4 regions of the Undibacterium sp. Tian12W genome follow, and region 1 is predicted to be linked to each of the others. Evidence: predicted binding sites of a transcription regulator. Region 1 holds the regulator's gene; each other region holds the start of a gene.
The links. Region 1 encodes sigma-54, which starts transcription at its own class of promoters, with help from an activator protein. Its sites were predicted from a motif close to TGGCANGNAANCTGCTTT; they were not measured.
Positions count from the first base shown of each region.

Region 1 (8,177 bases):
CACTTTCCGTTTTAAGCCAATCCAACCACCATTCGATTGGCCCTATTTCTATACGTCCGAGAGGACAATCTCCTGGAGTGTAAACTTGGTCGATAATAGCCAAAGCGAGATCATATTCACGCAACTTCAAAAGCTGCACAAAAAGCACTTCATTTCCGGCCCAGTTAATGTCAATCTGTTGAAGAAGATGTGTAGGTTCTTGTCTTCGCTGCTCGGGTGACATGTTGACGAGTTCACATAAAGCATTGATTACGTGAGAGACTTCTGTTTGTATTGCGCAGTAAAGTAGTGATGCCTTTGCTATCCCCGATCTTTCCATTGCCATTGTCTTAACGATCTCTGCAATGTCTTGCCGTCCCGAACAAAGACCTTTAAGCGCTTTGAGTGCCCAGGAGTCTTCTTTGGGATCGTCCATCATTGTGATCAGTCGATTTAGATGTTCAAGTGTGAAAGAAGTCCAAGAAAGCTGCCGCTCTTTTTTACCGAAACCAACGATGAAACAGATCGCTGTAGCGGCTTTATTAATGCCGCGAAGCAAGAGGTCTCCAGCAAGCTCTAATGCTTCCGTTGAATGTTGCCCCCAGAGAATGTCGCACAATATACGCGCATGTATCTCCGATATAGGCGTTGACTTGGCAATAGGCACAAATTCTTCTTTTATGGAGGAAATGTTAATATTGGTCAGAAACTCTGCCGCCCCTGAGATGAACCCAAGAGCAGTGTCATCATTAGAATCAGGCGTTACTTCGTCCGAAATGGAGTTTGCCAATAAGGCAATTTTTCTGATGTCCTCACAGATGGCAAAAGGTTTGAGGGGCCTTGCGATACCGTTGACACAATAATTGTAATCTGACCGAGCCTCTACCATCTCGCGAAGCATTTCGTCTTTGATTTCGGCACCTTTCAAATCAATAAGGCGCTTCACCGCGGCGCTTGCAACAGTGCTTCCAATTTTTAATAGTGATCGCAATTGCGGCTCGTGGATTTCCGAAATTGGCAGTAAAGATTCGATATACCATCCAATCCGCGTCTCAAATTGATCAAATCCCTCTATGCGATCAGGAACCTTGGTAAGCAGCTTTGTCACGACATCATCGCGCCCCACCTCAAGATATCTCACTGCATTCAATGCAAGGGCGAAGTCAGCATTGACTATGTCGTTGAAAAATGCTTCAGCTTGTGAGTCGGGTAAAAGACTAAGGGAGAGAAACAGTGCCTGATCCCATCTTGTTAGCGTTAGTTTCTCTTTGAGAATTTGTGGAGTTATTAGATACCGGCGGGCAAGTTCTTTGGCTGCTAAATATTCAGTGATCGACTGATGTACGAACGCAATCCGTCCTCCAATGTGAGGAATCAAAACAGAAATTGAAACAAGCCAATTAGCTATATCTTGCGCATTAATATTCGAAAATCCAGTTGCTTCGATATTCGCCCTCAAAACGCGGAGAAGATCCGACAAAGGATATGCCTCTTCGCCGCGATTGATTGCGTCATATGCGGCAAGAGACAATGCTTTTTCTATTTCGAATGCTTTACCGAATCGTTCAACAAATGCGTTGTCTATATTGATAAAAAACGAATCGTAGAAGTCTCTCGGATGCGCCTGAGGTGGCAGGAGAACCGCACCGCTTATGATGAATTGAAAATAGAAGGGCTTTTGTAACAATTGCCGGATTTCCTGTTCAAAACGACCAGAGATATTGATTTTTCTCTGACTGATTTCTGCTGACACAACTTTGTCATCTATTTGGTCGAGGTAATAAGCCGGGAATTCCAATTTGTCGAGACCATCGTTCGTTCTTGAGCCAATTATCAGAGATGACCACCCAACACCGTCAGCAAATCTAGAAAAATCGGCTTCATAGGTGCCAGTTTCCCAATATTCTCTGGGCATTTCATTAAATGAATCTAATAACACCTTAAACCGAAATCTCTGATTCATCTCATAGAACGGCAAACTAACAGGTAGTGTTTGACTCACTAGCTTGGCAAGATCTCCACGATATAGCTTAAGATCAACTAGAACTGGAATAACTACAGACGATTCGTCGAACGGTTCTGAAAGACAGATTTCATGAAGCTTGTCCGCCAATCTCGCTGCGGCTTGCTGAAGCGCATATGATTTTCCTGCGCCTGGTAATCCAACAAGAATGGCGCGTTCTGGCCCCTCAGCTAAAAATTTGTCAACTGCGTAGTGGTCAAATTTGTTCGATTGCTGGTAAAAATTGCTGTGTCTCTTAGTACTAAGCTCTGTATGCACTCGGATTTCGAACTCAGGAATTACCTTTGGTGCACGTGACAATCGCGCTGCGTGACGTGCCAATGAAAGAACTTGGTCTGGGGAGCACGCGTCATTGCATGTATCATTTAGGCTTGGAGCTGAGGCCGTTGATTCAGGCCTAGAAAGCGAGTCAAGAAGATCGAGCAGACGGGTATGCTCTTTCGTCCCGTTCTGATTAATTGTTGTTGTGTAATTAACGAGGTGGATGCCATAGTTACGTCTCCAGTAGTCAGTTTCCGCCTCAGTCAAGTCGGCCATAATGGCATAGTGGTCACGAGTGCCACCTTTGTAAGTATTCGCAAGTAGATCCCGGACGTAAAGAAAATCTGGATCTCGCAAACCAAACCCAAGGTAAACAACTGGTCGACTTGCTAGCAGTATTTTCAAAGATTCTAATGCATTCTGTCGTTCTCCTTGAGGAAGTAATTGTCGATACTGCTCGCGCGTCAGAATTATGCTGTCACTGTCTGCCGCATCACCGTGAGGCTTAAAGACAAAGTCAATGGCGCGAGCGTGGATAATTTCGGCGGTTTCAGTCAGATGTCGATTCGTTATTGGTGGACGGAAAAATCGATCTGGTTGCCATTGCCGGAGAGCTTCTTCAATGAGATTATCGTAGTTCGTTGTGACAAAGCAGCGGGTTCTCAAAGCTACAATTTTTCTGTGAATATCATGCGGTCTAGCGACGCCATATCGACATGTGGCCCGAATAAAGTCGCCAATCTGCTGCTTCGTTAATTTATCAAACCCGTAGCTTGCAGCTTGTAATAGGTCACCACGGCCAACCTCCGCACGAACAAGCTCGGCGTTGGCACCTACTGATTCGACAAATTTCGCAAGTTCTTCAATTAGTCCTGACCAAGATGGAAGCCCTGACCATAATGATATTCCAGACCCAATGAATAAGACTGTATCTTCTTGAGTGAGAATTTGTTTCAGCTTATCCATAAAACTTTCCATTTTGTGATTGAACATTTACTGAATTTGAACAGTTAACCTTACAATACAGTGAATGAATACTATCTTCAATACTCGGAAAGTGCAGCTAAGTACCACGATTGTTGAAGCAACTAATCACAGACATAATACGTGCGCACATTACTTGAAGCTTTTTGCCCCGGCTTGTATCGACAGGGGACAAACGTTTTAGTCAAAGTACGTCATTTAACGAGCGACATGGCATGCCGCGAACGCCACTGGATTCCAGCTAATAGCACGCTGGAATGACGTTAATATGTATGCGGATTGTCTCAGAGTAATTCAGTTACTGATTGATGTAAATTGTTAACCTCAAAACCATTCACCCAACAAAAAGGACGCCTTCTAGCGTCCTTGTTTTGGATGTCCACAACCCTGTCAGGGTAAGGACTGGGGTCTTATGAAGCCGATGCCGGATCAGGTATGTGCTTGATGGCGTCGTGCTGATGGTCTTGCATTTTATCTTTATGCTTGATGACCTGGCGATCAAGTTTATCTACCAGTGCATCGATTGCTGCATACAGATCATGCGCCAGGCTTTCAACGTGAATATCTTTACCGCTGATATGCAAATTGATGTCGGCTTTGTGTCGTTTTTCCTTTTCCCGGAGCTTGTCCACCGTCAGGATGACGGCGATATCAATGACCTGGTCGAAATGCCGCCTGATACGTTCTAGTTTGGTATGTACATATTCACGAATTGCAGGAGTTACTTCGACGTGATGTCCACTGATGGTGAGATTCATACTGTGCTCCTATAGTGATGTTGCTTGCTATAACGATACGCTCTCAGCATTTATTTGCCTTGAGCTAAATCATATATAGCAATTCAAACCGTGATTACAAGGACTGCTTACAAAGATTTACGCAAACTGACTGGGGGGATTTTGAGGGCTTCACGGTATTTGGCAACTGTCCGTCGGGCAATTACCATGCCCTGTTCACCCAGCATGTCTGCAATTTTGCTATCAGAGAGTGGGCTTTTCTGGTCTTCTGCTCCTATCAACTGCTTGATGAGTGCACGTATCGCGGTGGAAGATGCTTCACCCCCTGTTTCCGTCGCGACATGGCTGCCGAAAAAGTACTTCAACTCAAACATGCCATGTGGGGTCAACATGTATTTTTGGGTTGTTACACGTGAGATAGTGCTCTCGTGTAATCCTAGTGTATCAGCAATTTCGCGCAAAACAAGGGGGCGCATTGCAACAGCACCGTGCGTGAAAAAATTGCGTTGCCTTTCGACTATGGCTTGTGCAACGCGCAATATAGTCTCAAAACGTTGCCGCATATTCTTGATGAGCCAGCGGGCTTCCTGCAATTGCGCGCCCATGCCAGCCTCGCCACGGTTTTGCTTCATGATGTTGGCATACATGCTGCTTACCCGCAGCCTGGGCATGACATCCTGATTCAGCATGACTTGCCAGCCGTTGCCGGATTTTCTGACGATCACATCTGGTACGACATAGTCCGATTCATCGGCAGCAAAGGCCAGGCCAGGTCGTGGTTTGCACAGGCGGATAATGGTTTGTGCATCGCGCAAATCTTCGTCGTCGCAATCGAAGATTTTCTTGAGTTTGGTGAAATCTCTTTGTGCAAATAAAGCCAGTTGTGTTTCAACAATTTGCAATGCCAGCCTGCGTGTGACGAAAGCAACTTTTGGCAGACGCCTGATTTGCAAGGCCAGGCATTCAGACGGGCTGCGCGCACCGACACCTGCCGGATCAAAGCTTTGCAGCATGTTCAGCGCAAACGCCAGCTCTTCTGGTTCTACGCACAGTTCCAGTGGTAAACTGGCATGTATTTCATCTAATGTTTCGGTCAGGTAACCGTTATTGTCGAGCGCATCGATCATCAACTCGACCAGGGCACGGTCACGCGGTTCGCGCAGGTTAAGACGCATCTGTTCCTGCAAGTGCTCACGCAGGGTGATATGGGCTGCACCGAGCTGCGGGCGGCCATCTTCATCATCGCCAGATTTGCTGCCATGCTGTACATCATCAAAGCCCCAGTCTTCTTCGCTGGAAGTGGTGCTGTCATTGCTGATGACGGTTTCTGCATCTGCGGCAGTCGGTTCTGCTGACCTGTCACTGTCTTCTCTTGCTGCCGGTGCTTCCATGCCGGCATCTGCAGAAGTACTGCTGGTATTGATGGCACCATCGGCCAGCAGGCGTACGGCGTGATCGAGGGGATCATCGACACGTTCCAGCATGGGGTTATCGGTCAGCAGCGTCTCCAGCTCCTGATGCAATTCCAAAGTGGATAACTGCAATAATCGTATTGATTGCTGCAATTGCGGCGTTAAGGCCAGATGTTGTGAGGTACGTAGTTGCAGGCTTTGTTTCATGATGATTCCCGTCACATCCGGAAGTGTTCTCCGAGATAAACGCGACGTACAGATTCATTTTGTATGATGTCGTCAGGCTTGCCGCTGGCAAGTACCGCGCCCTGGTTGATGATATAGGCGTGATCGCAGATGCCCAGGGTTTCGCGTACATTATGATCGGTGATCAAGACACCTATGCCGCGTTCCTTGAGGAAGCGCACGATGCGTTGAATTTCGATGACGGCGATAGGATCAACACCGGCAAAGGGCTCATCGAGCAAGACAAAGCGTGGGTTGGTCGCGAGTGCGCGGGCAATTTCGACGCGGCGGCGTTCACCACCTGACAGTGACAAGGCCTGGCTTTCACGTATTTTTTCTATCTGCAAATCTGCCAGCAGGGCATTGAGCCTTTGCTCAATTTTCTTGGCACCGAGATATTTGCCTTCGCTGTCTTTTTGCAATTCGAGTACGGCACGGATATTGTCCTCTACCGTCAGCTTGCGAAATACCGAAGCTTCTTGCGGCAGGTAAGACAAACCCAGTACGGCGCGTTCATGGATAGGCAGTTGAGAAATATTCACGTCATCGATCGTGATATCCCCTGCGTCGGAAGGTACCAGGCCGACGATCATGTAAAACGAAGTGGTTTTGCCTGCGCCATTCGGGCCCAGCAAACCCACGACTTCGCCACTTTTCAATAGCAGTGAGACATCGCGCACGACCTGGCGCGCGCCATAGCGCTTTTGCAAGCCCTTGACAAGCAAGGTGCTGCTTGACTGTGCAGTCATCTTATTTAGCCTGTTTTTCTGGTTTTGGTTGCAAGGTGATGGTGATATTGCCTGAACCATCTACATGCTGGCCACTGGTCGAATTCGTGCCAACAAAAACATCATTCTTGCTGTCATAAGACAGGTATTCACCTTCCTGTTCCTGGGTGACGCGTTTGCCTTCGAGGTAGCGTACCTTGGCCTTGGAAATGAATTTGACGATTTCTGTACTCTGGTTGTATTCAGCACGGTCAGCTTCGCCATCTACCCACAGATCAGGGCCACCATCGCGTTTCTGGCGGAAGGTGACTTTGCGGCCACTGCCACCTGTCAGAACAACAAACTGATCGCCATTCGGGGCTTCGGTCACGACGGCACTCTCAGAAGTGACGGTCAGGGTGCCGCGCACCAGGGACACGCCCTTGGATAATCTGCTGACGCTGGCTTTGCCATCACTGATGCCATAACCTGCTTTGATGATGGTTTCTTTATTACTATCGGCTTTTTCTGCATTCGCAGAAACACAGGCCAGGCCCAGGCAGGCCAGGCTGATCAAGCGTGTGACGCTAAATGATGTTTTGATCATGTGCATATTCGCTTTCTTGCTTATTTATTCCCGGTTTTGGGGGCGGGTTCACGTTTCTTGAGTTGAATGTAAACCTTGCTCAGCAATTCCAGGCCTTGGGTTGAATTATTGGCAATCATGCCAGTTGCAGTTGAGTGCAGTTTGCCGGTCGTAATTGAAACCGGTTTGTCGGTTTTAACGATATCGTCATCCGGCAGGAGCAAAAGATAATCAGACTCCACACGCACGAATTGTGAACTCAGGCCCTCGGGCCTTTCCATGCTGACATTGTCATACAGATGAACCATGTCATGCTCGCGCTTGGGCGTGGTCAGCGATGATTTTTGCGATACCACGGCGAGTTCAGCACGCAGATGCAGCGGTGGTCTGTCCTTGTCAAAGCTGTTGATCTGCGGGTGCTTGATTTCTATATTGTCAGTCCGCGGCAAATGCACCAGGCTGTCACCAGTGATATGGTAATTGGCCTTGCCATTGTTCGATAACCGGATGAAATTGAATTTCTCGACATAGTAATCAGGCGCTGATCTGGCGGAAGTGCGGTTTTGCTCATCGTCGGCATGCCGGCGTATGACTTCCATGACCCAGATCGTGCCCATGGTGATCACGCCCAGCAGGATCACGGCCAGCCAGATGCGGAAGCGGTCTATGGTCATTTGGGGTTTCATGTCAGATATGCTTGTAAAGCCTGTTCATATTTGCCCTGGGCACGCAGGATGAAGTCGCAGACTTCGCGCGCAGCACCCTGGCCGCCACTGGCTCTGGTGATGTACTGAACACGTTGTTGTACTTCAGCATGGGCATTCGGTACGCTGGCTGCAAAGCCAACCCTGGTCAGTATCGGTAAATCAATCACGTCGTCACCGATAAAGCCGCAGTGTTCAGCAGGGATATCCAGCTTCGCCAGCAGGTCAAGAAATGCACTCTTCTTGTCATGGATACCCTGGCTGACATGGCTGATGCCAAGATCAGCCGCTCGCTTGCTGACGATGGCCGATTGCCGCGCACTGATGATGGCCGTGATAATGCCTGCCTGTTGCAAGAGCTTGATACCTTGCCCATCCAGCACATTAAAGCATTTCATCATTTCGCCGTCTGGCCCAAAGTACAGGCTGCCATCAGTCAGTATGCCATCGACATCAAAAATCATGAGCCGGACTTTGCTGGCTCTTTCTACAGAATCTACAGGATTATTCATCAGATCACCTTGGCCCTGGTCAGGTCATGGATATGCAAGGCACCCAC
Region 1 is NZ_JBMPPK010000015.1:7,720-15,896, forward strand. It holds gene ACO0LI_RS19095 (SIR2 family protein) at 1-3,229, opposite strand, end outside; gene hpf (ribosome hibernation-promoting factor, HPF/YfiA family) at 3,658-4,005, opposite strand; gene ACO0LI_RS19105 (RNA polymerase factor sigma-54) at 4,113-5,603, opposite strand; gene lptB (LPS export ABC transporter ATP-binding protein) at 5,615-6,370, opposite strand; gene ACO0LI_RS19115 (LptA/OstA family protein) at 6,372-6,935, opposite strand; gene lptC (LPS export ABC transporter periplasmic protein LptC) at 6,956-7,600, opposite strand; gene ACO0LI_RS19125 (KdsC family phosphatase) at 7,597-8,130, opposite strand; gene ACO0LI_RS19130 (KpsF/GutQ family sugar-phosphate isomerase) at 8,130-8,177, opposite strand, start outside.

Region 2 (8,177 bases), on a different contig from region 1:
TCAATGGCGGGCTGGAATTACCTACGCCAAACCCAGATCCCTTGCCTTGACTCCGGCAAATACCTGATCAAGCTGGTTCGCGTTCAAGCCATAAATACGGCCAAACAAGCCACCCAGCACAGCACGGTATTCATTGAGCACAGGGTAGTCACGGTTTTGGAACAGTTTGCCAGCTTCCAGCGCAATCTGTTCACCAGCGACCTGTCCGCCTTTGATGCCGCCACCTAATACCCAATACACGCTGCCATGGCCATGGTCGGTGCCGTGCTTGCCATTTTCACGGAAGGTGCGGCCAAACTCGCTGATGACCACTACCGTGGTATTGCGCCAGTTGTCGCCCATTTCCTTGCGATAAGCTGCCAGGCCACGACCCAGCTCTTCAAACTTGACCGCCAGAGTACCGCTGGAACCACCCTGGTTGACATGGGTATCCCAGCCACCGACATCAATGAAGCCTAGCGCATATTTCTCACGCATGAGCCTGGCTATCCTTTGTGCCTCCAGCTCAAAACCCTTGGTCGAAATCGCATTGCGGTTGGCGCTGTTCATTTCTTCCTGCATTTCGCGGGCAACTTCATCGCGCATGGCAAAACCATCCTTGACTGCCTGTGACAGGCTGGTGTCGGCATACATCTGCAGGATCAGGTCGCGCTGGCGCTGATCAACATTATTCTTGCTGACATTGCGCAGTGCCGTATTGGCAATGTGGGCGCTACCCTGCATCGCCAGTGGCAATTGGTCGGTGAAGGACATGGCTGTCATCTTGCCATTATTGCCCAGCACCTTGGCCAGACGGTTCATGAAGCCGGAATGGAAATTGCGGCTGCCATTCAAGGGCTGGCCCATTTCTATACTGTCCTGGGTTTCAAAATGGCTGCGCGTCAGGTCCTCGGTGCCGGCAAACGGGATGAAGGCAGCTTCACCCTGCTGGAACATAGGGTAAATTGTCTCGCGCAAGGCCGGGTGCAGGCCCCAGTCAGCATTCAGCGCGAGAGCAGCATCTGGTGTCGAGCCTGGTCTGGCAATCGCGATATTGGGTCGTGATTCATAATAAAAATTGCTCGATGTCGGTATCAGCAGGTTACTGGCATCATAGCCACCGCGCAAAAAAACCAGCAGCAGGCGGTTTTGTGTGGCGGGTGCAGCCATCACCTGGCTGGATATGCCCAGCATGGCAGTCGATGGCAGTAAGGCCAGTGCTTTCAATAAGTCTCGGCGTTTCATGTCTGTTTCTCCGTGAGGATTAGCGGCGCATCATTTCAGGCGAGGCGAGGAACAAGGCATTCCACTCCTGCGGTGTACTTGCCTGGCTCAGAGCAGTTTGCGTGGCCGGGCTGAATTGCTTGCTCCAGTTTTTCACATAGCCCGAAGTTGCCAGCGCCGGCGGCGGTGGCTTAGGTGCAGCCGGCGCCGCAGGTGTTGCTGCCTGAGCTGTTGCTGTTGCCGGTAATGCGGGTGCTGCAGGTGCCGGTGACATTGCCGGTGCGGGCATTACCGGGGCTTGCATGCCACTTGCGGCAACTGGCGGTGTCATTGATGCTGCTGGCATGGCGGCGGCCGTTGTAGCAAGCGGTGCTGGCGTATCAACTTTGAACAAACCAGGGTTGCCGTTCGCGAGTGACCTGGCAATATCAAAGCGCACCGTCATCTGGCCTGAACTGGCCCAGGCGCTTTCATCAAGGGCATAACCATCCGGAGTCTGCCTGCCGTTCAGTTGCTGGCCCATCATGTTCAGCCAGTTCAGCATGGGGCCGGTATTGACTATGGTATTGCCGTCATACGCGAGGCGTACCGAGGCCAGCATATAGTGCATCGGGTCCTTGAATTTCTTGCCCAGCGAGGCGACGAATTCCTGGCTGTCAAACATGGTACGCAGGGTCGCCGGGATATCGCCATCGGTTTGCAGGAAGCGCTGCGCCATCTTCTCTACCAGGTCTTTCGAGGGGTTGTCTGCCACAAAGAACTGCGCCAGTTTCTGGCTCACATAACGCGCCGTGGCCGGTTGCCTGGACAGCATCAGCAAGACATCATCGAGTTCGGTAATGCCGCGCCCCTTGATGGTTTGCCCGAGGATTTGCTTGTCACCAAAATCATGACGCTGTGGCTGGAATTCAAACATGCCCTTCCTGACATACAGCTTTTCCTGCTCAGGTTTCATGCGCGGCGCATCCTTGTTCAGGCTGACACCAACACCTGTGAGTACCCTGGCCAGCTCCTGCACATCTTTCTGGCTGTAACCACCATTAACACCCATGGTGTGTAATTCCATCAATTCTCGCGCATAGTTTTCATTGAGGCGGTTGACGGCATTGTATTCATTGTCGAGATAACGCAGCATGGCCGGATGCATGACCGTCGCGCGTAGCAAGTCGCGGAAGTTGCCCAGGGCATTCGGGCGTATCGCCTGCTCTTCAAAATCACCAAGCATCGCCCGTATATTGTGCTTGCCGCTATGGATATTGAAATGATTCATCCAGAACCAGCTCATCTGTTCCTGCAACTGGTTGGAAGAGTAAATGTCACGCAGCAGAGCGCGGTTGGCGGCTTCCCTGGCCAGGCGTGTCATTTCCTGCTGGTATTCCTTACGCAGCGTGTCGTCCGTGCCTTTTTGCTGCTCAGAGGCAACGCGGCGTGCTTCCAGGTCGCGCATGGTATCCATGAAAGGTTGACGCGAAATAGTCATCGCATTGACCTGCGCCTGTATCGCAGCAGGCAGGGTGGCATTGCGCCCGCGCAACTGCTGGTCCAGGTAACGGTCCGGGCCCACGGTCTGCATGGCCTGCAATGTGGATGGATTGCTGCCCCAGCTCAGACGGTTCAACAAGGCTTCTGGTGCCACTGCGGCTTTGCTCAGTGTATTGCCTACCGGCGGCAGTTTGCTGTTATCCGTTGCCTGTTGCTGGGAAGTGGTGCTACAGGCACTCAGCAAGACCAGCATGCTGGCAGCCAGGGCATGTTGCAAATTCAGTCGGGTCGTCATTTCGCTCTGCCTTTTCCGTTGACATCCATCTATAACGCATCAATCGATAAACCGTGATACGCAGTATATGTATATTTACCCACATTTTCGTAACGCGCTGTAACAAAAATACGTGCCTGTCAACTGGAAGATAACAAACAGGCTTGCCTGTTTGGAAAGCAAGCCTGCTGGCGAACCGGGCTGATGAGGTGGGTTTTCATCAGCCGGCAGAGGATAAGGTGTCAGGCCAGATCCAGACCATCACCATCAAAATAATTGTCATCCGCAAATGCAGACTCTGCAGGAGCAGCATCAGCCAGAGGAGATGCATGGGCGGTACTGTCAGTATTGGTATTGATATTGGTATTGGTGTCACTGGCATTGCCAGGATTGCTGGTATTGCCTGTATCAAAATAACCGGGAATCAGATCACCACCACCCTGGTTGAGTTGCGCGGCGGCATTGTCAGTACTGGCCGCATGATGCTGGCCACCCATCAAATGCCCTATGCCCTGGAATAGAAAGGCACCCGCAGCGACACCTGCCGCAGTGGCAGCAACTGTACCCAGCACATTGCCAGCGCCACCACCGAAAAAGCCTGATGCCGGTGCCGCCACTGGTGCCGCCGCGTTCATATAGCTTGCCGGGAGAGGCGGTGGCAATGCCTGCCCGCTGACGCTGTAGCTGCTTGCAGGCTGGGCACGGCTGCTGGCACTATTGCCCCAGCCTGTCGTAGCGGGGTCAAGGAAGTTGCCTGCCGGTGCCGGGTTTCTTTGCGCCTGTAACTCACGCAACTGGGTTTGCAGACTGGTAATTTGCTGATTGGCATTGGCCAAAGCCTGATCCAGCAACAAGGCTCGCTGTACCAGCAGATAATGGGCATCTGGCTGCTTGCTGACGGCCTCATTGATCATCGCCAGCGCCTGCGCATCTTTATTGCTGTCTTGCACTTTCACCAATTGGTCGAGAAAGTTTTGTAAAACCTGGGTTTCTTGCGGGGACATGATCAACTCCTGTTGAGAGATACATTAATGCTGTCCCCTATCTGGTCATGGCAATGGTAATTTCAATGCCGTGACCAGCTTTACTGATCCCGGAGTGCACGCCGGTACTGTATCGCCTCAGCTACATGCGGCGTCGAGATATGGGCTGAACCAGCCAGGTCGGCTATCGTGCGGGCGACCTTTAATACGCGGTGATAGGCGCGGGCTGACCAGTTGAGTTTGGTCATGGCATTGCGCAAGAGTTGTCCAGCTTGTTCATCCGGTTGGCAGTGCAGGTCAATTTCTGTGGTCGATAACAGATTATTCGCCTTGCCCTGGCGCTGTTGTTGTCTGTCAAAAGCAGTTTCTACCCGCGCATGGATACTGGCACTTGCCTCACCATCGGCCTGCTTGAGCAAGTCCGCATGCGGCAGTGCGCCGACTTGTATTTGCATGTCTATGCGGTCCAGCAGCGGGCCGGAGATTCTGTCCTGATAACGGGCAATGATGTCCGGTGTACAACGACACTTGCCATTGCTGTGACCGAAGTAGCCGCAAGGACAAGGGTTCATGGCTGCTATCAATTGAAAGCGCGCCGGGAAATCAGCCTGACGCGCCGCGCGTGAGATGGTAATGTGACCAGATTCCAGAGGTTCACGTAAAACTTCCAGCACTTTTCTATCGAATTCCGGAAGTTCGTCAAGGAAGAGCACGCCTCTGTGAGCCAGAGAAATCTCTCCTGGACGCGGTGTTCCACCTCCACCCACCAATGCAACGGCAGATGCTGTGTGATGGGGCGCCCTATAGGGTCTCGCCTTCCATTTTTCTATGGAAAAGCCTGATGTCAGGGATTGCACTGCGGCTGATTCCAGTGCTTCCTGATCGGTCATGGTCGGCAAAATGCCGGGGAAGCGGGCGGCCAGCATGGATTTGCCGGTGCCTGGCGGCCCCATCAGGAGTACCGAATGTGAGCCTGCTGCTGCTACTTCCAGTGCGCGTTTGGCCTGTAACTGGCCTTTTACCTCTGCAAAGTCAGCATATTTGGGGCGACTGGGTCTGGAGGCTGGACGGTGACGTGCCAGTCTTTGCTCACCATCGACCCCAGCGAAGTGAGCGCATACCTGTAGTAGTGAATCTGCAGGGTAAATCGCAGCATCGCTGACCAGCGCCGCTTCATCCGCGTTCGCGCGTGGCAAGATAAAGGCGGGTTCCTGTGCCGAGTGTTGCTGGCTTTTGCATATCGCAAACGTCATTGCCAGTGCGCCGCGTATCGGCCGCAGTTCGCCTGACAGTGATAACTCTCCGGCAAACTCATATTGTTCCAGAGCATCTCCAGGGATTTGCCCGGATGCCGCCAGAATACCCAGCGCGATAGGCAAATCAAAGCGGCCAGATTCCTTCGGCAAATCAGCCGGTGCCAAATTCACTGTGATGCGCTTGTTCGGGAACTCAAAGCGGGCATTTTGCAGGGCGGCCCTGACCCTGTCCTTGGATTCCTTGACTTCGGTTTCGGGCAAGCCAACGATAGTGAAGGCGGGCAGGCCATTGGCCAGATGCACTTCTACAGTCACCTGTGGTGCATCCATGCCATTCAGGGCGCGGCTTTTGAGTACGGCTAGGGACATGCGGTCTGCGGTTTAGTTGTCTTTTTTTAGTCGGCTTTTTGCGGTGTTTCGAGTGCGGCTACGCGTGCCTCCAGGGCTTCGAGTTTGGCGCGGGTCTTGGCCAGCACTTGTGCCTGGATATCAAATTCTTCGCGCGTCACCAGATCCAGCTTGGAAAACCCCTGGCTCATCATGGCCTTGACGTTTTTTTCTATGTCCTTGGCTGGCGAGTTTTCGATTGCCTGGCTGATCTTGGCATGCATGTCATTAAAGAAATTTTGCTTATCCATTTTTACCCTCTATCTTGTAATTGCACATTTTTGGTGCGAATTAGGCATTGCCACTTTTTGTGCGAATTTGTTCTTGCCCGCAATTGGTGCACAAAGCTGTTTTTTTGCTTGCAGATTTACCTATGTGGCAATGATAGCGCATCTTGCCCAAGCTGCTACTGGTATTGCAGCGCAATATAAAAATCAGGCTGTGCTCAGGGTTTAGCGGGCTGTATGCATATTAATACACTCTGGGTTCTGTGCCTTGTCTCCAATTCAATGATGGGCTGATCCTGGTTGGCACGACTCCTGCTAACAGAGAAGGGAAATAAGAATTTAAGAGTTTGCCTGATGCAAGCAGTGGGTACGCAAATGGTCATAAGTGTCTATGCGTGCTGCTACGAGCTGAACACAGATTCTGTCCAGGGTTCAATCTAATCAAATCTTAATCAATAGGGGGAAGCGCAATGAAAAAACTAGTAATCGCCGCTGCTGTAGCCACAACATTCTTTGGTGGTTTTGCCCATGCAGAAGATGCCAAGCCTGAAGCCAAGCCAGACAATGAAGTCAGCTTCAATATTGGCGTCGTCAGCGAGTACCGCTATCGTGCGATTGCGCAATCACGCCTTGACCCTGCGTTGCAGGGTGGCGCTGACTATGTCCACAACCCCAGCGGTTTTTACGCCGGTACATGGTTATCTACGATCAAATGGACCAAGGACGCAGGTGGTGGTGGCGATCTTGAATGGGATTTGTATGCCGGTAAAAAAGGCGAGATCACCAAGGATGTGAGTTATGACGTTGGTGTTCTGTCTTATGTATACCCATCCAATGGCCTGAACAAGGTTGCCGGTTTTGCTGATGCCAACACAACAGAAATCTACGGCCAGGTAGGTATGGGCCCTGCCTATATCAAGTATTCACACTCTGTTACCAATCTGTTCGGTTTTGTCGACAGCAAGAACAGTGGTTACCTGGACCTGGGTGCAAACATTGAGCTGCCTGAAGGTTACACGCTGGCCCTGCATGCTGGCCATCAGACCATCAAGAACAATGGTGCCTATTCTTATTCCGATTGGAAAATTGGTGTGAATAAAGAGTTTTTTGGTGTGAATTTTGGTATTGCAGCGCTGGGCACGAATGCAGAGAAAAAACTGTATGTCACGCCAGCAGGCAAATTCACAGGCAAAACGACACTGGTATTGTCTGCAGTTAAAACATTCTAATATTCGAGGCGAGCATGAAACTGATTACTGCAATTATCAAGCCTTTTAAACTCGATGAAGTCCGCGAAGCGTTGTCCACCATTGGTGTACAGGGCATTACCGTGACTGAGGTGAAAGGCTTTGGCCGTCAGAAAGGTCACACTGAACTGTACCGTGGTGCAGAGTATGTGGTCGACTTCCTGCCCAAGACAAAAATTGAAGCGGCTGTAGATGACGCGATTGTTGAGCGCGCCATTGAAGCAATAGAAACCGCAGCCCGCACTGGCAAGATTGGTGACGGCAAGATTTTTGTCTATGACTTGCAACAAGTTGTGCGTATTCGTACCGGTGAAACCGGCAACGACGCACTCTGATAGCTAACCAGGGAGTTCACATGAAAAAACTGTTGAAGAACATGCTGGCGGGGGCTGCTTTGCTGGTCACTGTCGGTTTCACCTCTGTCGCATCGGCGCAAGATGCGTCAGCTAAAGCTGAACCTGCGGCAGCTTCTGCTGCCTCGGTTACTGCGTCGGCCAGCGCTTCTGCACCTGCAGCGGCACCCGTCCCGGCCCCGGCTTCCACTGCTGTTGTGGCGCCTGCTTCTGCCCCGGCAGCCGCGGCTGACCCTGCGGCAGCCAGTGCTGCCGCACCTGCACCAACGCCAAATAAAGGCGACACTGCCTGGATGATGGTTGCCACCCTGCTGGTTATTTTGATGACCATACCTGGCCTGGCACTTTTCTACGGCGGCCTGGTCCGTTCCAAGAACATGTTGTCCGTCCTGATGCAGGTCTTCATGATCTTCGCCGTGATTATTGTTCTGTGGTGTATCTATGGTTATTCACTGGCATTTACTGAAGGTGGCAGGTTCATCGGTTCGTTTGACCGTCTGTTCCTGAAAGGTATCTGGGACCCGGCCAAGGCAACATTTGCTACGGCAGCGACATTCAGCAAAGGCGTGGTGATACCTGAGTTTGCTTATGTAGCCTTCCAGGCGACCTTTGCAGCGATCACTTGCGGCCTGATCATCGGTGCTTTTGCAGAACGCGCAAAATTCACTGCTGTACTGTTGTTCGTCGTCTTGTGGTTCACGTTCAGCTACCTGCCTATTGCTCACATGGTCTGGTTCTGGACTGGCCCTGACGCGATCAAGGATG
Region 2 is NZ_JBMPPK010000002.1:342,571-350,747, forward strand. It holds gene ACO0LI_RS03575 (ATP-binding protein) at 1-50, shown strand, start outside; gene ACO0LI_RS03580 (DUF1501 domain-containing protein) at 22-1,224, opposite strand; gene ACO0LI_RS03585 (DUF1800 domain-containing protein) at 1,244-2,980, opposite strand; gene ACO0LI_RS03590 (DUF2076 family protein) at 3,202-3,963, opposite strand; gene ACO0LI_RS03595 (YifB family Mg chelatase-like AAA ATPase) at 4,044-5,567, opposite strand; gene ACO0LI_RS03600 (accessory factor UbiK family protein) at 5,594-5,836, opposite strand; gene ACO0LI_RS03605 (TorF family putative porin) at 6,283-7,041, shown strand; gene ACO0LI_RS03610 (P-II family nitrogen regulator) at 7,056-7,394, shown strand; gene ACO0LI_RS03615 (ammonium transporter) at 7,415-8,177, shown strand, end outside.
Region 2: a site for sigma-54 is predicted at 6,114-6,131, ahead of ACO0LI_RS03605 (TorF family putative porin). Genes of this name have one in related genera too.

Region 3 (8,177 bases), on a different contig from region 1:
GAAACCTGATATCTCGCATTAGCAATTGCCAGCAAACTTGCCACACCATTTTTTGAATTACTGTCTTCAAGGACGACCCGCTTCAGCCGCCGCTCATTGTCAATCGCATCCGACCAGCAGCACAGCCTTTCAGGGGATAAAAAATGTTTATTGCAAACCTCAAAATCAGTCAACGCCTGTATTCAGGTTTTGGCTTAGTTATCTTGATGCTGATCGCCGTTGTTGCCATAGGTGCTTCCCGCCTGACTTTACTCGACAGCGAAATTAACCTGACCGTCAATGATCGCTATCAAAAAATATATGTACTGAACGACGCTATCAAAAACCTGAATCTACAAGCCAGAAATTTGCGCAATATCTTGCTCATGAGCGACGAAGCTGAAATTAAAAAGGAAATCGACAGCGTACAAAAGTCTTCTCAGGTTATTACCAGCGAACTCGATAAACTGATCCCCACCATACGCAACCCAAAAGCCAAGGAATTACTCAGGCTCACCATAGAGCAGCGCGCACAATACATTCCCGTCAGAGACAAAATGATCAAGCTCGTGACGGATGGCAACAAAGATGAAGCAAAAGATTTTCTGTTTAAGGAAGTCCGCCCCAAACAACTCAGCTACCTGGAAGCGATGGAATCACTCATCAAGTTTCAAGAGGGATTGATGGCGGAGTCAGCCATAGAAACCAAGGAAACAGCTGAATCGGCGACTCAACTGATGATCGCTACCGGCATACTTGCAGCTATCATCAGCAGCTTTATCGCCTGGTCAATCACAAGGCGCATAGTCACTCCACTCAATAGTGCAGTAGAGATCGCCAAAACCGTCGCCAGTGGTAATTTGACCAGTGATATCGATGTTACTGGCAAAGATGAAATGGGTTCCCTGCTGCGCGCCCTGGCATTGATGAACAACAACCTGATAGACATCGTCGGACAAATACGCAGTGGTACGGACACGATAGCCACCGCATCCACACAAATCGCATCAGGCAATCAGGACCTTTCCGCACGCACGGAAAAGCAGGCGAGCGCACTGGAAGAAACCGCGTCATCCATGGAAGAACTCACGAGTGCCGTCAAGCAAAACTCCGATAACGCCCTCGAGGCAAATCAGCTTGCGAAAAATGCGTCTGAAGTAGCGGTCAAAGGTGGCAATGTCGTCACACGGGTGGTCGATACCATGTCATCCATCAGCGAATCATCCAGGAAGATTGTCGATATCATCAGCGTCATTGATGGCATCGCCTTCCAGACAAATATTCTGGCACTGAACGCAGCCGTTGAAGCAGCGCGCGCTGGCGAGCAAGGCCGGGGGTTTGCCGTGGTTGCTTCTGAAGTACGCAATCTTGCCCAGCGTTCTGCAACCGCAGCAAAAGAGATCAAACTCCTCATCGATACCTCTGTAGAAAAGGTCAATGCAGGAACCCAGCTTGTTGATGAAGCCGGGCTAACCATGAGTGAAGTTGTCAGCAGCGTCAGACATGTAACCCATATCATTGCAGAAATAAGCTCCGCCAGCGCAGAACAGACTGCCGGCATAGAACAAATCAACCGGGCCATTGTGGAACTGGACAATACCACCCAGCAAAACTCTGCCCTCGTAGAAGAAATAGCCGCCGCCGCCGAATCCCTGCAGGATCAGGCAAGAAGACAAGCCGATGTCGTCAGCGTATTCAAAACCGACGACAACACACCTGCCACCGCCGCCAGATTACACAATATTTCCGAACACCCAAAAGCCGCAAGGCAAACGAATGCACGACAAGTCATTCCGCTACAGATATCTGCGTCAGCAAGAGAGAAATAAGCATCGGAGAGAACGATGGGAGAAGAAGCGAAAAAAGAAGAACGCAGAAAAGCAAAAAGTCCTTGATCATTTCTGATCAAGGACTTGAATACTTGGTTGCGGGGGCAGGATTTGAACCTACGACCTTCGGGTTATGAGCCCGACGAGCTGCCAGACTGCTCCACCCCGCGTCTGAAGAATGAAACTATACATGATTTTGCTGCTCAGCGCAATTCTTTTATAGGACATGGACTTTTGCCGCGCTTTTACGGACAGGTGTTACACTCTGCAGATTCGCCAATTTTGACTCTTTTTTGCCCATGAAATTCTGCTCTGAATGCGCGTCCCCGGTGGTCTTGCAAATTCCTGTTGATGATACCCGCGAGCGTTTTGTTTGCCCGGCTTGTGGCACTATCCATTATCAAAACCCAAAGATGGTCGTAGGTTCTATTCCTGCTTGGGAAGAAGATGGTGTCACCAGGATATTATTATGCAAGCGAGCCATAGAACCGCGTCTGGGCTTCTGGACCCTGCCTGCCGGCTTCATGGAAAATAATGAGACAACGGCACAGGCTGCACAACGTGAGACCGAGGAAGAAGCTGGTGCCAATATCAAATTACATGAGCTGTTTTCTATCTTGAATGTGCCACATGTACATCAGGTGCATTTATTTTATCGCGCCACCTTGCTGGATCTGAATTACGCCGCCGGGGTCGAGAGCCTGGAAGTGGCGCTATTCTCTGAAGAGCAAATTCCCTGGGATGACATCGCCTTCCCTACCATAGGCCATACACTGAAGTTTTTCTTTGAAGATCTGGCGAAAGTAAAAAATGGTGGGCGCTTCCGGACGCATGAGCATGATATTTTCAAGCCCATGCGGGATGGCTGAAATAACATTGGCCAGGCTAATATCAAAAAAAATGGGCAAATTTTAATTTGCCCATTTTTTTCGACATTATTTTCGTCATTACCAACTGGTTTCGCGTTCTGCAGTCGATGAGATTTTGTGTATAGCCAAATCTGCACCTTCAAATTCTTCTTCAGGATCAAGACGTATGCCTACGAGTTTTTTCAAACTGGCGTAGATGATATAGCCACCGATGAAAGCAATCGCAACACCCATGACGGTGCCCAGCAATTGCGACATGAAGCTGACGCCGCCAAGACCACCCAGAGACTTTAAGCCAAAGATACCAGCAGCAATACCACCCCAGGCACCGCATAGCCCATGCAGGGGCCAGACACCGAGTACATCATCGACTTTCCATTTGTTTTGCGTCCAGGTGAACATCCAGACAAAAATGGCGCCAGCCATGCCACCAGTAAACAGTGCGCCCAGCGGATGCATAAGGTCAGAACCGGCACAAACTGCCACCAGACCCGCCAGAGGGCCGTTGTAGACGAAGCCAGGGTCATTCTTGCCGAGGATGAAAGCGACCAGCGTACCGCCCACCATGGCCATGAGAGAATTCATGGCAACCAGGCCATTCATCTTTTCCATGGTTTGTGCACTCATGACATTGAAACCAAACCAGCCCACAGTGAGTATCCACGCACCCAAGGCCAGAAAAGGGATGCTCGATGGTGGGTGGGCGGCAATTGCGCCATTCTTCATATAGCGGCCACGGCGTGCACCCAGTAACAATACTGCAGGCAAGGCCACCCAGCCACCAAAGGCATGCACAACCACAGAACCGGCAAAGTCATGGAATTCTTCAGAGAAAGCTGCTTTTAACCAAGCCTGTATGCCAAAACGCTGGTTCCAGGCTATGCCTTCAAAGAAAGGATATAACACACCGACCAGCAAGGCTGTCGCGATCAGTTGCGGGTGAAATTTTGCCCGCTCGGCAATGCCGCCTGAGATAATGGCGGGAATGGCGGCGGCAAAGGTCAGCAAGAAAAAGAACTTGACCATTTCAAAGCCGTTTTTGGCGACCAGCACTTCGGCACCAGAATAAAACTGCACGCCGTAAGCAATGGTGTAACCGACAAAAAAGTAGGCGATGGTCGATACGGCAAAATCAACCAGTATCTTGACAAGGGCATTGACCTGGTTTTTCTTGCGCACAGTACCCAATTCTAAAAACGCAAAACCCGCATGCATTGCTAAAATCATGATTGCGCCAAGCAAGATAAACAAGGCGTCCGCGCTGCTATTTTGTGCATTCATGCAAAATATCTCCCAATTTAAGTGCAAGTTTGAATTAAAGATACACTGATAAAGCAAAATGCATTCCAATTTGGTGCAAACGATAAGTGATTGATTTAATGCGATTTTTAGAAACTGATTATTTGATGGCCAAGTTTGGCGCACTGAAAAATGGCGTTTTTTTGGTGCAAGCAATATTGGGGGCTGCGTGATCCCCTGGCTGGAAACTGATAGCCCCTTCCCTCATCCCAGCAACGCACTTACTGAAAAAGACGGTGCGGCAGGCTTGCTGGCAGCGGGTGCCGACCTGTCAGCAGGACGCTTGCTATATGCTTATAGAAATGGCATCTTTCCCTGGTTTTCTGATGGGCAACCTATTTTGTGGTGGTCCACCGATCCCCGCATGGTCTTGCAGGTGGAGGATTTCAAACTATCCGCAAGTCTGAAGAAGCGCTTGCGCCAGATCAGCAAAGACCCGCGCTGGGAGGTGCGCTTTGATACTGCCTTTGAAGATGTCATGCGGGCTTGTGCCGCGCCGCGCGGTGAAGAGCATGGCACCTGGATTTCTGACGACATCGTTGCTGGTTATTGTGACTTGCACAAGCTGGGATATGCCCATTCGACCGAGGTATGGCTGGATGGTGAACTGGTCGGTGGTGCCTATGGCGTTTGCATAGGCCGCATGTTTTATGGCGAATCCATGTTTGCCAGAGTCACGGATGCATCAAAAATAGCCTTGGCACACCTGGTATTTTTCTTGCGTGAACATGGGGTGAAAATGTTAGACTGCCAGCAAGAGACGGCACATTTGGCATCTCTGGGCGCAAAAGCGATTAGCAGAGCCGAGTTTTTGCGCTGGGTAGAACATGCCAGTGCCTTGCCAGCGATTAGCAATTGGACCATAGTCAACAAGATCAGCCCGTGACCCAGCTTAACGAACTCCCCTTCGCCAGCATACAGTTTTATGCGACAGCGCCCTACCCTTGCAGTTATCTGGAAGGCTTGCAGGCGCGTTCACAGGTGGCCACGCCTGCGCATCTGATTAATGCGGATGCATATTCAGAGCTGGTGAAGAGTGGCTTTCGCCGTAGCGGCATTTTTATTTACCGGCCGCATTGCGATAACTGCCAGGCCTGTACACCAGTGCGCGTACGCGTCAATGAGTTTGAAACCAACCGCAGCCAGCGCCGCGCCTGGAAAAAACATGGCAATCTGCATGCACGCGTCAGCAGCCTCAGTTATGTGCATGAACACTATGAGCTCTACCAGCGCTATCAGGGTGCGCGCCACTCTGGCGGCGGCATGGACAATGACAGCCGTGACCAATATGCGCAATTTTTGCTGCAAAGCCGGGTAAATACACGCCTGGTTGAATTCAGGGATGACAACAATATCCTGCGCATGGTCAGCATCATTGATGTGCTCACAGATGGCTTGTCGTCCGTGTATACCTTTTATGACCCGGATGATGCGACTGCATCCTACGGCACCTACAATGTCTTGTGGCAGATAGAGCAAACGCGCTTATTGAAGCTGCCCTATGTTTATCTGGGTTACTGGATCGCTGCCAGCCCCAAGATGGCTTACAAAACCAATTTCCGCCCCCTTGATGCCTTGATGCAGGGGCGCTGGCAGACTTTGCGGGAACTGTGAAGCTCTCCTTTCTGTTTGTCTCTCAAATTTTATTTTTAACTTTTCTTTCCCACCTATTTACATGTCTGCAAAACTTCTTTACTCCCTGATCCGCCCTGCCCTGTTTGCCATGGATCCGGAAAATGCCCATCACCTGACCTTACCTGCGCTGCAGCGTGCCAATAAACTTGGCCTGGGTGGCTTGCTGGGCAATAAACCTGCAGAAGATGCGCGCACTGTCATGGGTGTGCGTTTTCCCAATCCCGTGGGTCTTGCTGCTGGCCTGGACAAGGACGGTGCGTATATTGATGGCCTGGCGGCAATCGGTTTTGGTTCCATAGAAATTGGCACAGTCACACCGCGTGCGCAAGCGGGTAATCCCAAGCCACGCATGTTCCGCCTGCCGCAGGCAGATGCGATTATCAACCGCATGGGTTTTAACAATGGTGGTGTCGATGCCTTTGTCAAAAACGTACAGGCTTCGCGTTTTTACCAGGACAAACAAGGCGTGCTTGGCCTCAACATAGGCAAGAATGCCGATACACCGATAGAACGTGCGGCAGAAGATTATCTGCATTGCCTGGCCAAGGTGTATCCCTATGCCAGTTATGTGACAGTGAATATCTCTTCCCCAAACACCAAGAACCTGCGGCAGTTGCAAGGAGCGACTGAGCTGGATGCCTTGCTGTCGCAACTGAAGGAAGCGCAGCAAAAACTGGCGGATGAACATAAACGCTATGTGCCAGTTGCCCTGAAGATCGCTCCAGATATCGATGCAGAGCAAATCAAGACCATAGGTGAAGCCTTGTTACGTCACAAGATAGACGGTGTCATTGCGACCAATACCACCATTACCCGCGATGCGGTGCAAGGCTTGCCACATGCAGAAGAAACGGGTGGCCTGTCTGGCAAACCCGTGTTTGAATTATCCAACCGCGTGATCCGCGCCCTTAAAGCAGAACTGGGTAATGAAATCCCCATCATCGGCGTGGGCGGGATTTTTTCTGGTGCCGACGCCGTGGCTAAAATGCAGGCAGGTGCGGCGCTGGTACAAGTGTATTCTGGCCTGATTTATCAAGGCCCCGCATTGGTCAAAGACTGCGCAGATGCCTTGCGCGGACATAAATAATTTACTCCTATCATCATGAAGAAAATTTTACTTGGCAATAGCCAGCTGAATGTAACCACCATCTGCCTGGGCACCATGACTTTTGGCGAGCAAAACACTGAAGCAGAAGCGCACGAACAGTTAGATTATGCGCTGGAGCGTGGCATCAACTTTATTGATACGGCAGAGATGTACCCGGTCATGCCACGTGCGGCGACACAGGGCAAGACTGAGCAATACATCGGTAGCTGGATCAAAAAATCTGGCAAGCGTAATGAGATCGTGCTGGCGACCAAAGTAGCTGGCCCCTCACGCGGCATGGGCTGGATACGCAATGGTGAAAATGATTTGAATGAAAAGAATATTCGTGCCGCCATTGAGACCAGTTTGCAACGCCTGCAAACAGACTACATCGATCTGTACCAATTGCACTGGCCCAGCCGCAATGCCCCCATCTTTGGGCAAAAACAATTTGATCCAGCAATGGAAAGACCCTGTACAGATATAGCTGAAACAGTGGCAGTATTGAATGCCCTCGTCAAGGAAGGCAAGATACGCGCTTTTGGCGTATCGAATGAAACATCCTGGGGTGTCAGTGAATTTATCAAGCAGGCAGAATTGCAAGGCACGGCGAATATCGCCAGCATACAAAATGCCTACAACCTGGTGAACCGTGCATTTGAACAGGGCCTGGATGAAACCTGCTTCCGTGAAAATGTCGGCTTGCTGGCGTATAGCCCTCTGGCATTCGGGCAATTGACAGCCAAATATACTGACGATGCCAAAGCCCATGGCCGCCTGACAATATTTCCGCCAACGTGGAGCCCGCGCTACATGCGTGCCAGCGTATTTGAAGCCAGCAAACGTTATGCCGCTCTGGCACGTGAACACGGCTTGACGCCAGCACAACTGGCTCTTGCCTGGTGTTATTCGCGCAGCTTTGTCGCCAGCACCATCATAGGCGCAACAAACCTGACACAGTTAAAAGAGAATATTGATGCGCTGGAAGTGCAACTCAGTGATGCCCTCCTGCAGGGCATCAATCGCATTCATGAAGAGCTGAACAACCCCGGGCAGTAATGTTATTGCGATGGTACATCAATAAAATGATGCCTCCGGCAGGAAGTTTTCAACTGGCATAAAATACAAGCGCAATTGCAACAAATGCCTATTGATCCTTTTACCGGAGAACCAAGATGTCCCAATTGCGTATTAATATTTTCAAGTCCTTCGTCTGCTTTTTTGCCATAGCTGCTCTGCTGGTCATTTTTCTGCACAAGCTCTTACCTAATGTCTCACCCTCACACACATTTCCTTATATAGCACTGGGTATTTTTGTATTTATCTTTTCTTTGTATCTGACTATCATCATCAGAAGCGGCTTTAATCAACGCAGCATTAATAAGGGAATTATTGACCCAGCCTGGCCATGGCTTTCAGTGAATTCACCCGGTCAGGAATTCATTACCAGTAGCAATAACCCCGTAACACTAGCGCAAG
Region 3 is NZ_JBMPPK010000024.1:56,287-64,463, reverse strand. It holds gene ACO0LI_RS25590 (methyl-accepting chemotaxis protein) at 144-1,808, shown strand; tRNA gene ACO0LI_RS25585 (tRNA-Met) at 1,902-1,978, opposite strand; gene ACO0LI_RS25580 (NUDIX hydrolase) at 2,108-2,677, shown strand; gene ACO0LI_RS25575 (ammonium transporter) at 2,756-3,958, opposite strand; gene aat (leucyl/phenylalanyl-tRNA--protein transferase) at 4,146-4,862, shown strand; gene ACO0LI_RS25565 (arginyltransferase) at 4,859-5,590, shown strand; gene ACO0LI_RS25560 (quinone-dependent dihydroorotate dehydrogenase) at 5,652-6,698, shown strand; gene ACO0LI_RS25555 (aldo/keto reductase) at 6,714-7,757, shown strand; gene ACO0LI_RS25550 (hypothetical protein) at 7,874-8,177, shown strand, end outside.
Region 3: a site for sigma-54 is predicted at 4,009-4,026, ahead of ACO0LI_RS25575 (ammonium transporter). Genes of this name have one in related genera too.

Region 4 (8,177 bases), on a different contig from region 1:
TCTGGTCTGGAAAGCTGGTGTCGCGCAAATCATGAGTGCTGACATTGACGGCAATGGTCTGGCCAGGATATTTGTCTTGCCAGTTTTTGAGCGTGACGATGGCCTGTTCCAGCATCCACATGGTAAGCATGCTGATATAGCCGGTACGCTCGGCAAACGGAACAAATTCTGCTGGCGAAATAAAACCACGTACAGGATGTTGCCAGCGCACCAGTGCTTCAAAACCATAAGCCTTGCCTGTTACCAGGTAGAGCTTGGGTTGCAACCACATTTGCAATTCTGAGCCTCTGACGGCAGAGCGCAAGTCAGACAAGAGGCTCAGGTGGGTCAGGCGTGATGCCTCCTGCGCATCGGTATACCAGGCGGATGAGTTGGCGCTGCGTTTGGCGGCATACAGGGCAACCTCGGCATTGCGTATCAGCGTCATCAAGGGCAACGGTGTGGTTGCAGTGATGGCAAAGCCATATACCAGACTGACATCGACAGAATGCTGGCCGCATCTGACCGGCTCATCCATGGCTGCATCTATGCGCTGATGCAGGTCTTCTAGCGCGGCTTTGGAAACATCATGGCAGAGTATTGCAAATGCACCGCCAGCCAGTCTTGCCAGCCAGGGTGTTTGGCTTGCAGTGTTCTTGCTGATGACGGTTTTAAGCCGCAAGGCTACATCTGAGATGACAGTGTCGCCAGTATCAAAACCCAGGGTTTCATTGATGACCTTCAGCCGTGCCAGGTCCATCAGGATAAAGCCTTGATGTGGCAAGCCCTGGCCTTCATGAGTCTTGAGCAACAGGGTGCGGTTGGGCAGGCCGGTCAGGCTGTCGTAGTAAGCCAGTCGTTCGACAGTTTGTTCGCGTATGCTTATGGCCTCTGCCATGGTATTGAGGGCTTCGCCCACACGTGCGACTTCTTCTGTCTTGCTGGGAATAAAACGGGTCTGATAATCACCTTTGGCAATTTGCAGGGCGCTGGTTTCCAGCCTTGCCAATGGCCGGACTACGCTGCGGGTGGTCAGCCAGGCCAGCAATGCTGCGAGAATGACACCAAAGACAGACAGCATGGCGACCATGGTGCCGGTCTTTTCCAGTTCCATTTGCGCTTCTGCCTGATGGGCCAGGATTAATTCCTGCTCCCGCTTGAGGAATGTTTTGGACTGTTCCAACAACGCATCGAGCGCCGGTTTGACACGCGTACTAAAGCTGTTTTTGGCAGCATCCTGCCCTTCATCTTCGAGCTGATTGACAGTATCAAGATAATGCTGCTGATAGATTGCGCGCTTTTGCTTGAGTAGTTTGAGGCTGTTTAATTGCTCGTCGTCACTGAGGCTGGCCTCAAGATCGCTGATGAGCTGGTCTATGCGGCGATTTTTTTCATCAACAATACTGTATTCAGGTACCCGTTGTTCATAAGGAACTGTCAGGAATTGCAATAATGCTCTGCCGACGTTTTCTGTCGCTACACTGAGTTCTTGCACATACAAGAGACTTTGCACCTCTTTGCGGGCAAATTGATCATTGCGCGCAGTCATATTGCGAATTTGTGAAATTGGCAACAGCAAGACGATACTGAACAGTATTAGCAGCAAAGCATAGCTCAATGCCAGCCGCATGCCTATACGGCGCAAGCGCAGGAGCTGGATCAGGCGATGAAAGCTGTTCGACATAAATATGGCCGCAATATAGTCTTGAGTCTTAGTCTGGTAAAAAGTTGCCGGCACACAAGCGCCTGCTACTACAGGCTTATGTTAATGCACTATTAACAGCGAGGGCAATACTATTGTGCAGGGATCAACGGGCGATCAGTATATACAACATCAGCACATTGGCGACGATGGACAATACTGCCAGCATGCGCCAGGTGGCCAGCGGGTCGCGTTGTGCCAGGGGTTTGGCTTGCGGGGCGGGCAGGGGATGGGCGGCACCGCGTTCCAGTGCCAGTAAAAATTCTTCTGCAGTTTCAAAGCGTTCAGCTTCGTCACGTGCCACGGCTTTGAGCAAGACATTTTCAAGCCAGTGTGGCAAGTCGGGACGGTAGCGCCCCGGCGACGCAGGCTCAGCAAACTTGGGGCGCTGGAAAGGTTCGATTTCGCCATAGGGGTAGTGGCGTGTCAGCAAATAGTAAAGTGTGACGCCAGTGGCATACAGATCAGTGGCGCGGGATGGTGCTGCGCCCTGGAACTGTTCCGGCGCTAAAAATGAAGGCGTGCCTGCCATGCTGTGGCTGGCATTGCCCTGGCCATCCTGGCTGTCAAAGCCGGATTGCGCGACACCAAGGTCAAGAATGCGGATTTCGTCATCGTCCCCCAGATGGACATTGGCGGGCTTGATATCCCTGTGCAAGATGCTGCGCCTGTGCAGCGCACCGATGGCGCGTACCAGCTTGCCACCATAAGCGACTGCTTCTGGTATCGTGAAATGCTGCCCGGCTTCCAGCCTTTGTTGCAGGGATGCACCAGCATGCCAGGTTGAGAGATAGTACAGGTAGTTTCTTTGATCGGGCGTGATCACCTGGGGAAAGAAGCGCGCTACCACGCGCTTGGCCAGCCATGCTTCATGCGCAAAGGCTGAGCGCTCCTGTGCATCATTGGCCTTGTCGGGATGCAGGGTTTTTAACACCAGTTGGCGGTGATGAGTGGTATCGCTGACGCGGTACAGTATCGTCGTCAGCGAGGTATGCATGACTTCTTCTATCGCATAGCCATCAAGGGTTTGGCCGGGCTTCATGCGTGGTGGTACAGGCAGGGCGTGCAACTCGCTGATGGCATCGCGCAACTCACCTTCTGGCAAGCTGTCTATACGTGCAATCACGGCACTGCAGTTGTCTTGCGACCCCGCTTTCAGTGCGGCTGCGCATAAAGATTCGCAGGCAGCCTCACTGCTCAGCTTGCCTGTGCTGACTTGCTTCAAAAAATCTGTCAGATCATATTCTGTGAGACTGGCCCAGATGCCATCACAAGCCAGCAAAAAGACATCATTGACACGCAACTCACCCATGCCATGATCGATGACGAGGTGATTATCGAGGCCTATGGCGCGGGTCAGCACATGCTGCATCTCCGGTCTGTCCCAGACATGGTCCTGGGTGAGTTTTTGCAAGGCACCGTCACGCAACAGGTAACAGCGGGTATCGCCTACATGGGCGCTGTAATACATGCGTCCGCGCAAGACCAGTGAGGTCATGGTGGTGGCCATGCCTGCCAGCTCACGGCGGACTGAGCCTTGCTGCTGCACCCAGCTATTCATGGCGACCAGCACCTTGTCGAGTGCTGTTGTTACTTCCCAGGTGTCAGGCGTGGCATAGTAATCGGTCAGCAGGCCACGTACTACATATTCAGCCGCTTCGCGCCCGCCTTCATTGCCAGAGACGCCGTCGGCTACTGCCAATACCATTCCCTTGCAGGACAGCTCGGGTTCGCCTGGCGTGACCATGCCGACAAAGTCTTCATTACGCGGGCGTATGCCAGCGACGCTGTGATGTCCTGTGCTGACTGTCAGTGGCATGTTTGTGTATTTTGTGTATTCAGATTTTTGCAGTAGTCATGGCGGCAGAGCCCCAGGTCGTGCGCCAGCGTTTCTTGACCAATGATAAACCCAGCAAGGCGATGATGGCGAGGCTGGCGAAAATCGACAAGCCTATTTGATAACTGCCGGTGATCTGCCGTGAATAACCCATGCTGGCCGCCAGATAAAAACCGCCTATGCCACCAGCCATGCCTACCAGGCCAGTCATGACACCCATCTCTTTACGAAAGCGCTGAGGAACCAGCTGGAATACTGCACCATTCCCCGTACCCAGAGCCAGCATGGCAACCACGAATATACATACCGCAGCGGTAGCAGATTGCAAACCGATGGACGCAATGAACAGGAAGGCAGAAGCAACGGTGTACATGACAGACAGGGTTTTGATGCCACCTATGCGGTCAGCAATACGGCCACCCATAGGGCGCACCAGAGAACCGGCAAACACGCAGGCAGCAGTGAAGTAACCGGCTGTGATTGGCGTTAAACCATATTGCGTATTGAAATAAATCGTCAGGGAAGATGCCAGGCCAGAGAAGCCACCAAAGGTGACGCTGTAAAAGAACATGAACCACCACGCGTCTTTGTCTTTCAGTACGGCCAGGTATTCAGTCAGGGATTTGCTAGGCGCGTCGCCCGGTGCATCCTTGGCGAAAATCAGGTAAACCGCCAAAGCGATGAATAAGGGTATCAGTGCCAGGCCAAACACGTTTTGCCAGCCAAAGGCGATGGCAAGTGCTGGTGCAAACAAGGCGGCAAAGGCAGTGCCAGAATTGCCTGCACCCGCTATCCCCAAGGCAGTGCCCTGATGTTCAGGCGGATACCAGCGCGATGCCAGCGGCAATGCCACGGCAAAGGCAGAACCTGCGACGCCCAGGATCACGCCGAGGAACAGTAGTTGTTCATAAGTGTGCAAATTACCCAGCCATGCCCAGCACAAGCCTATCAGCACGACGATCTGGCCTATCAATCCTGCTTTCTTGGGTTTTAAATGATCGACCAGCACGCCCATGACGATGCGTAGCAAGGCACCAGCCAATAAGGGGGTGGCGACGACCAGGCCTTTTTGTGCTGCAGTCAGGCCCAGGTCCTTGGAAATCTGGATGGCGAGTGGCCCCAACAATACCCAGACCATAAAACTCAGGTCGAAATAAAAGAAGGATGCCAATAAGGTGGGTGTGTGCCCGGCTTTCCAGAAGGAAGTTTTTTGCATGATCGCTCCAATAGTGAACATGCATGCCACTTGCAAGGGACGTGCCATCAAAATGTGCAGGTGATTCGCGTATTCCATGATTAAAAACAAAACTTTCTGCGCAAAAACTGTGCGCGCTCTGAATTAAATGGTGCAATGCACCAGAATGGCTGAGTTTTGTATGAGTGCCGCGAGGATTTTTGGTGCATGCTTCAAGAAGTGGCATTGCTTTTGCTGCCAACCGAGGAATCCTCCGTTTTTCTTGGTGAAAACCATATTAATGCGCAGTTAAATTGGTGCAGGCTTATAAAAACAGCCTGGCTTTCCCTCTGATAAAAACGAACTGGCATTGCTCTTGCTTAGAGTCTGGGGAGACAAGCAAAGGAGCAGCCATGAAGAAACTTAAGCTAGTGATGGTAGGGAATGGTATGGCAGGTGTGCGTACCCTGGAAGAATTAATCAAGATCGCCCCCGACCTGTATGACATTACCGTATTTGGTGCAGAACCTTATGCCAATTACAACCGTATCCTGCTATCACCTGTATTGGCAGGCGAGCAAACCATCAAAGACATCATGCTCAATGATGTGGATTGGTATGAAGAAAATAATATCACCCTGCACCTGGGCAAAAAAATCGTTAAGATAGACAGGGCACGCCGTCTGGTGATCGCCGAAGATGGCACTCAGACTGAATACGACCGTCTGCTGCTGGCGACTGGCTCTACACCTTTCATGTTGCCGGTTCCCGGCAAGGATCTCAAGGGCGTGATTGCCTACCGCGACATCTACGACACCAATACCATGATAGAGGCGGCAGAAAAGCATACGCATGCTGTCGTTATCGGTGGAGGCCTGCTGGGCCTGGAAGCCGCCAATGGCTTGAAAATGCGCGGCATGAGCGTGTCTGTCGTGCATTTGCCAGGCTGGCTCATGGAACGCCAGCTTGATCCTGTTGCTGGCAAGATGCTGCAAAAATCTCTGGAAGACCGTGGCCTGAACTTCCTGCTCGAAAAAAATACTGAAGCCATCATCGGTGACGACGCTGGTCACGTCAAGGCCATACGCTTTACCGACGGCCTGGAAATCCCTGCGCAACTGATCGTCATGGCAGTTGGCATACGCCCCAATACTGCGCTGGCAGAATCTGCCGGGTTGTACTGCAATCGCGGCATCATCGTCAATGACACCATGCAGACTTATGACCCGCGCATTTACTCTGTTGGCGAATGCGTCAATCATCGCGGCACAGTGTATGGCCTGGTTGCCCCTTTGTTCGAAATGGCCAAGGTCTGCGCCAATCACCTGGCCAATTTTGGCATAGGCCGGTACCAGGGTTCAGTCACATCTACCAAGCTGAAAGTGACAGGCATAGACCTGTTTTCTGCCGGTGAATTCATGGGGGGCAAAGATACTGAAGAGATTATTTTGTCTGACCCCATAGGTGGTGTTTACAAGAAGCTCGTGGTCAAGGATGACAAGCTGATTGGTGCTTGTTTATATGGCGATACCGTAGATGGCAGCTGGTATTTCAAACTGCTGCGCGAAGGCAAGAATATTTCAGAAATCCGTGACTCATTGATGTTCGGCGAATCGAATACCGGTGACGTTGGTCATGAAGGACACACCAAGGCAACTGCCATGCCGGATGAGGCCGAGGTCTGTGGCTGTAACGGTGTCTGCAAGGGCACTATCGTCAAGGCCATCAAGGAAAAAGGCCTGTTCACACTCGACGATGTGCGCAAGCATACCAAGGCATCGGCATCCTGCGGTTCATGTACCGGGTTGGTAGAGCAGATCATCATGTTCACTGCCGGTGGTGATTATTCGACTGCTTCTAAAGTCAAACCCATGTGTGCTTGTACTGATCATAGCCATCAGCAAGTGCGCGATGCGATCAAGGCCAACAAGCTATTGACGGTATCTGGTGTGCAGGAATTCATGGAATGGCGCACACCTAACGGTTGCTCCAGCTGCCGCCCGGCCATCAACTACTATTTGATTTCTACATGGCCACGTGAAGCGAAGGATGATCCGCAATCACGCTTCATCAATGAGCGTTCGCATGCGAATATCCAGAAGGACGGCACTTACTCCGTCATCCCGCGTATGTGGGGTGGTGAAACAAATGCCAGTGAATTGCGCAGGATTGCTGACGTCGTTGATAAATTCAAGATACCAACAGTCAAGGTCACCGGTGGTCAGCGCATTGACTTGCTGGGTGTGAAGAAAGAAGATTTGCGCGCCGTATGGCAAGACCTGGGCATGCCATCTGGCCTGGCTTATGCGAAGGGTCTGCGTACCGTAAAAACTTGCGTGGGTAGTGAATGGTGCCGTTTCGGTACGCAAAACTCCACCCTCATGGGGCAGCAACTGGAGCGTGAACTGGCACGCATGTATTCGCCACACAAGGTCAAGCTGGCTGTGTCAGGTTGCCCGCGTAATTGTGCCGAGGCTGGTATCAAGGACGTTGGTGTCATCGGCGTTGATTCTGGTTGGGAAATTTATGTCGGTGGCAATGGCGGTATCAAAACCGAAGTCGCGCAATTCCTGGTCAAGCTGAAAACCCATGAAGAAGTCATGGAATATACCGGCGCCTTCTTGCAGTTATACCGTGAAGAAGGTTGGTACCTGGAACGTACCGTACATTACCTTGCCCGTGTCGGCCTTGATTATGTGAAGAAAATCATATTGGAAGACCACGAGCGCCGCAAAGACTTGTATCAACGTTTGCTGTTTGCACTGGAAGGTGAATCTGATCCATGGCATGAACCAGAAAAAGCTCAGGTCGATACGCGTCAGTTTGAACGCTTGCCAGCATAACGCCATTTTTTGAGAGGAAAAAACATGAGTCAGGAATGGCAAGTTATTTGTCGTGTAGAAGATATCCCCGTACTGGGTGCGCGCGTGGTTGCACGTGCGGCCAAGCCGGATGTCGCCATCTTCAGGAATACAGAAAACAAGGTCTTTGCTCTGCTGGATAAATGCCCGCACAAAGGCGGTCCTTTGTCACAAGGTATAGTCTTTGGCGAAAGAGTAGCCTGCCCCTTGCATAACTGGAACATAGAATTGCCCACAGGTTGCGCGATTTCTCCGGATGAGGGCTGTACCCAGAAGTTCAGCCTGAAGGTGGATGCGGACCAGGTTTATCTGGACGCAAATGAGTTACGTACACTCGCAATAGAGGCATAGAAAAAATGCGCTGCATCACATACTATGCATAGTATGTGATGCAGCGTGCACTTAAAGGCATGTATGACTGAAACCAAATCTACCTGTTGTTATTGCGGCGTTGGTTGCGGTGTAGTGATAGAAAGCGAAGGCGGGCAGGTAACTGGCGTGCGCGGTGATACTGATCATCCCGCCAATTTTGGCCGCCTGTGCAGCAAGGGCAGCACTTTGCATCTGTCTGCAGATGCAAAAATACAGCAACAGGTCAGGGCGCTATATCCTGAAATGCGTGAT
Region 4 is NZ_JBMPPK010000003.1:263,956-272,132, forward strand. It holds gene ACO0LI_RS05205 (putative bifunctional diguanylate cyclase/phosphodiesterase) at 1-1,663, opposite strand, end outside; gene ACO0LI_RS05210 (protein kinase domain-containing protein) at 1,788-3,500, opposite strand; gene ACO0LI_RS05215 (nitrate/nitrite transporter) at 3,520-4,734, opposite strand; gene nirB (nitrite reductase large subunit NirB) at 5,106-7,535, shown strand; gene nirD (nitrite reductase small subunit NirD) at 7,560-7,904, shown strand; gene ACO0LI_RS05230 (molybdopterin-dependent oxidoreductase) at 7,968-8,177, shown strand, end outside.
Region 4: a site for sigma-54 is predicted at 5,058-5,075, ahead of nirB (nitrite reductase large subunit NirB). Genes of this name have one in related genera too.